2 regions of the Streptomyces sp. SX-6 genome follow, and region 2 is predicted to be linked to the other one. Evidence: predicted binding sites of a transcription regulator. Region 2 holds the regulator's gene; the other holds the start of a gene.
What was found. Region 2 encodes HrcA, which represses chaperone genes, less so after heat shock. Its sites were predicted from a motif close to TTNGCACTCNGNNNNNCNGAGTGCNAA; they were not measured.
Positions count from the first base shown of each region.

Region 1 (2,391 bases), on a different contig from region 2:
GACTCGTCGAAGCCGGAGAAGCCGGAGAAGAGCGCCGCCCCGGCCACGACGGGCGGCAGCAGCAGCGCCAGTGCCACCCCCGTAGACGCCGACGCGTACCGCCGGTGGGGGCTGGACAAGCCGCTAGCCGCACCGCCCAAGCCGCCCGCGACGCGGCTGACGCAGAAGAAGGCCAAGGGGGGCACGCCGCAGATCGTGACGCGGGTACCGACCAAGGACAAGATCGTCTTCGTGACCTTCGACGACGGGGCCGAGAAGGACCCCGAGTTCGTGAAGATGGCCAAGGACCTGAAGCTGCCCTTCACGATGTTCCTGACGGACAGCATCGCCCGCGCCGGCCGGGGCTACGGCTACTTCGAGCAGTTGCGCGCCCTCGGCAACGGCATCGAGAACCACACCCTCACCCACCCCAACCTGCGCACGCTCTCGCCGGAGGCGCAGAACCGCGAGATCTGCGGGCAGCAGGAGCAGCTGGCGAAGCGGCTCGGCAAGCGGCCGGAGCTGTTCCGCCCGCCGTACGGCAACTACAACGACGCGACGCTGGCCGCGGCGGGCGGCTGCGGGGTGAAGGCGGTCGTGCTGTGGGGGGCGACGATGCAGATCAAGGACATGCGCTACGCCGAGAGCGACGGGCTGCGGCCCGGCGACATCGTGCTCGCGCACTTCCGGGGACCGCAGCAGCTCAAGGGGGAGTCGATGACCGGGATGGTCACCAACATGCTGCGCAGCATCCAGCGGCAGGGCTTCACGGTGGCCCGCCTCGAGGACTACGTCTGATCGGCGGATGGCCCGGCGCGCACGGCATGAATTGGCACTCCGCTTGACCGAGTGCTAAGCGCGTCATAGTCTCGGCTGCGTTGGCACTCTCCACCACTGAGTGCCAAACACAGCGACGGGCAGGTCCGGCACCCGCGACGACGGATCCACCTGGTCGCCACCTCAGACAGTTAACCCCGTGAGATCTCCGAAGGGGGAGGTCGGATCGTGACGACCACCAGCTCCAAGGTTGCCATCAAGCCGCTCGAGGACCGCATTGTGGTCCAGCCGCTCGACGCCGAGCAGACCACGGCCTCTGGCCTGGTCATCCCGGACACCGCGAAGGAGAAGCCCCAGGAGGGTGCTGTTCTCGCCGTGGGCCCGGGCCGCTTCGAGAACGGCGAGCGCCTGCCGCTCGACGTCAAGGTCGGCGACGTCGTGCTCTACAGCAAGTACGGCGGCACCGAGGTGAAGTACAACGGCGACGAGTACCTCGTCCTCTCGGCTCGCGACGTCCTCGCGATCATCGAGAAGTAGTTCACCCGAGCTTTCGAGACTTCGAAGCTTTGCGCTGCGCCCCTGGTTCCCGCGTTCAACGACCGGGCGCCCGGGGCGCAGTTCGTTTGTAGAGATTACGGCGAAGGACACATAAACCCATGGCCAAGACCCTGAAGTTCGACGAGGACGCCCGTCGCGCCCTCGAGCGCGGCGTCAACAAGCTCGCCGACACCGTGAAGGTGACGATCGGCCCCAAGGGCCGCAACGTCGTCATCGACAAGAAGTTCGGCGCCCCCACGATCACCAACGACGGCGTGACCATCGCCCGTGAGGTCGAGCTCGAGGACGCGTACGAGAACCTGGGCGCCCAGCTCGTCAAGGAGGTGGCGACCAAGACCAACGACATCGCGGGTGACGGCACCACCACCGCCACCGTGCTGGCCCAGGCCCTGGTCCGCGAGGGTCTGCGCAACGTCGCCGCCGGTGCCTCCCCGGCCGCCCTGAAGAAGGGCATCGACGCCGCCGTCAAGGCCGTCTCCGACGAGCTGCTCGCCACCTCCCGCCCGATCGCCGACAAGGCCGACATCGCCGCCGTGGCCGCGCTGTCCGCCCAGGACAAGCAGGTCGGCGAGCTGATCGCCGAGGCGATGGACAAGGTCGGCAAGGACGGCGTCATCACCGTCGAGGAGTCCAACACCTTCGGTCTGGAGCTGGACTTCACCGAGGGCATGGCCTTCGACAAGGGCTACCTCTCGCCGTACATGGTCACCGACCAGGAGCGTATGGAGGCCGTCCTCGACGACCCGTACATCCTGATCCACCAGGGCAAGATCTCCGCCATCCAGGACCTTCTCCCGCTGCTGGAGAAGATCATCCAGGCCGGTGCCTCCAAGCCGCTGCTGATCATCGCCGAGGACGTCGAGGGCGAGGCCCTGTCCACCCTCGTCGTCAACAAGATCCGCGGCACCTTCAACGCCGTGGCCGTCAAGGCCCCGGGCTTCGGCGACCGCCGCAAGGCGATGCTGGGCGACATGGCCACCCTCACCGGTGCCACCGTCATCGCCGAGGAGGTCGGCCTCAAGCTCGACCAGGCCGGTCTGGACGTGCTGGGCACCGCCCGCCGCGTGACGATCACCA
Region 1 covers NZ_JBTHHU010000003.1:186,075-188,465, forward strand. The annotation lists gene ACV530_RS05020 (polysaccharide deacetylase family protein) at 1-777, shown strand, start outside; gene groES (co-chaperone GroES) at 985-1,293, shown strand; gene groL (chaperonin GroEL) at 1,413-2,391, shown strand, end outside.
Region 1: the regulator HrcA is predicted to act here: its motif matches at 809-835, upstream of groES (co-chaperone GroES).

Region 2 (2,391 bases):
GCCTCGGCGGCGTCCTCCGCCGGCATGCCGTACTCCACCGCGTCCCTCCGCAGCTCCGTGCGTCCGCGATCCAGGAGCCCGGCGAGCCCCACGGCCCCGTACACCCGTGCCGCCCCGGGAAAGGCCGCGGTGCCCAGCACATGGTCGAAATGCGCGTGGGTGAGTGCGATGTGCGTCACGGGAAGCCCGAACATCTCCTCGACCTCGCGGTGGATCTCCGCCCCCTCGCGCAGCGAGGAGCCGGTGTCCACGACCAGCACCCCGTCCGCTCCGGCGATCGCGCCGACCGTCGCGTCCCAGCCCGGCAGCCTGCGGCGCACGACGCCCGGCGCGAGCCGTTCCCAGCGCGCCCCCGCGTGCTGCCGCTCCTGTGCCGCTCCGCTGTTCCCCGGGTTCTCCATGGCAAGAAGCTAGCCGTGGCACGGTACGGTTGCCCGTCCGGGCCGGACATTGCCTGGGACGGCCCTTGCCGTGGTCGTGGGGCCCGGCCGTACACTGACGGGAGGGGTCTGGCACTCGTGACCATTGAGTGCCAAGGAAACGGCCCCGGCGAGACCGTGGAAGCAGAAACGGCCGGATGTCGGACGGGAGGTGCGCGATGCTGAGCGAACGCAGGCTCGAGGTGTTGCGCGCCATCGTCCAGGACTACGTCGGCACCGAGGAGCCCGTCGGCTCCAAGGCCCTCACCGAGCGCCATCAGCTCGGCGTCTCCCCGGCGACCGTGCGCAACGACATGGCCGTCCTGGAGGACGAGGGCTTCATCGCGCAGCCCCACACGAGCGCGGGACGCATCCCGACCGACAAGGGCTACCGCCTGTTCGTCGACAGGCTCGCGGGCGTCAAGCCCCTGTCGTCGGCCGAGCGGCGCGCGATCCAGAACTTCCTCGACGGAGCCGTCGATCTCGACGACGTCGTGACCCGTACGGTCCGGCTGCTCGCGCAGCTGACCCGGCAGGTCGCGGTGGTGCAGTATCCGTCGTTGAGCCGGTCGACCGTGCGCCACGTGGAGCTGCTGTCGCTGGCCCCGGCGCGGGTGATGCTTGTGCTGATCACCGATACGGGTCGCGTCGAGCAGCGCATGGTGGACTGCCCGGCGCCGGTCGGCGAGACGACGCTCGCGGATCTGCGGGCCCGGCTCAACAGCCGGGTCGTGGGGCGGCGGTTCACCGATGTGCCCCGCCTGGTGCAGGATCTCCCCGAGGCCTTCGAGCAGGAGGATCGCGGAACCGTTTCTACGGTTCTGTCCATCCTGCTGGAGACCCTGGTCGAGGAGACGGAGGAGCGGCTGGTGATCGGCGGGACCGCCAATCTCACCCGCTTCGGACATGACTTCCCGCTGACGATCCGGCCGGTGCTGGAGGCGTTGGAAGAGCAGGTCGTCCTGCTCAAGTTGCTCGGCGAGGCCAAGGATTCGCGCATGACGGTGCGCATCGGCCATGAGAACGCCCACGAGGGACTCAACTCCACATCCGTCGTCGCAGTCGGCTACGGTTCGGGCGACGAAGCCGTCGCCAAACTCGGCGTGGTCGGACCGACCCGCATGGATTACCCCGGAACGATGGGAGCGGTACGCGCAGTGGCACGTTACGTCGGACAGATCCTGGCGGAGTCGTAAGTGGCCACGGACTACTACGCGGTCCTGGGCGTTCGGCGCGATGCCTCGCAGGACGAGATCAAGAAGGCCTTCCGCCGTCTCGCGCGCGAGCTGCACCCGGATGTGAACCCGGACCCGAAGACGCAGGAGCGGTTCAAGGAGATCAACGCCGCTTACGAGGTGCTCTCCGACCCGCAGAAGAAGCAGGTCTACGACCTCGGCGGCGACCCCCTGTCCTCCTCGGGCGGTGCGGGTGCCGGCGGCTTCGGCGGCGCGGGCTTCGGCAACTTCTCCGACATCATGGACGCCTTCTTCGGCCAGGCGTCGCAGCGCGGGCCCCGCTCGCGCACGCGCCGCGGCCAGGACGCCATGATCCGGATCGAAGTCGACCTGAACGAGGCCACGTTCGGCACGACCAGGGAGATCCAGGTCGACACCGCCGTCGTCTGCACCACGTGCAGCGGCGAGGGCGCGGCCCCCGGCACCTCCGCGCAGACCTGTGACATGTGCCGCGGCCGCGGCGAGGTCTCGCAGGTCACCCGGTCCTTCCTCGGCCAGGTCATGACCTCCCGGCCGTGCCCGCAGTGCCAGGGCTTCGGCACGGTCGTGCCCACCCCGTGCCCGGAGTGCGCGGGCGACGGCCGCGTCCGCTCCCGCCGCACCCTCACCGTCAAGATCCCCGCAGGTGTGGACAACGGCAACCGCATCCAGCTCGCGGGCGAGGGCGAGGTCGGCCCCGGCGGCGGCTCGGCCGGTGACCTCTATGTGGAGATCCACGAGACGAAGCACCCGGTCTT
Region 2 covers NZ_JBTHHU010000008.1:269,383-271,773, reverse strand. The annotation lists gene ACV530_RS13160 (MBL fold metallo-hydrolase) at 1-401, opposite strand, end outside; gene hrcA (heat-inducible transcriptional repressor HrcA) at 599-1,615, shown strand; gene dnaJ (molecular chaperone DnaJ) at 1,616-2,391, shown strand, end outside.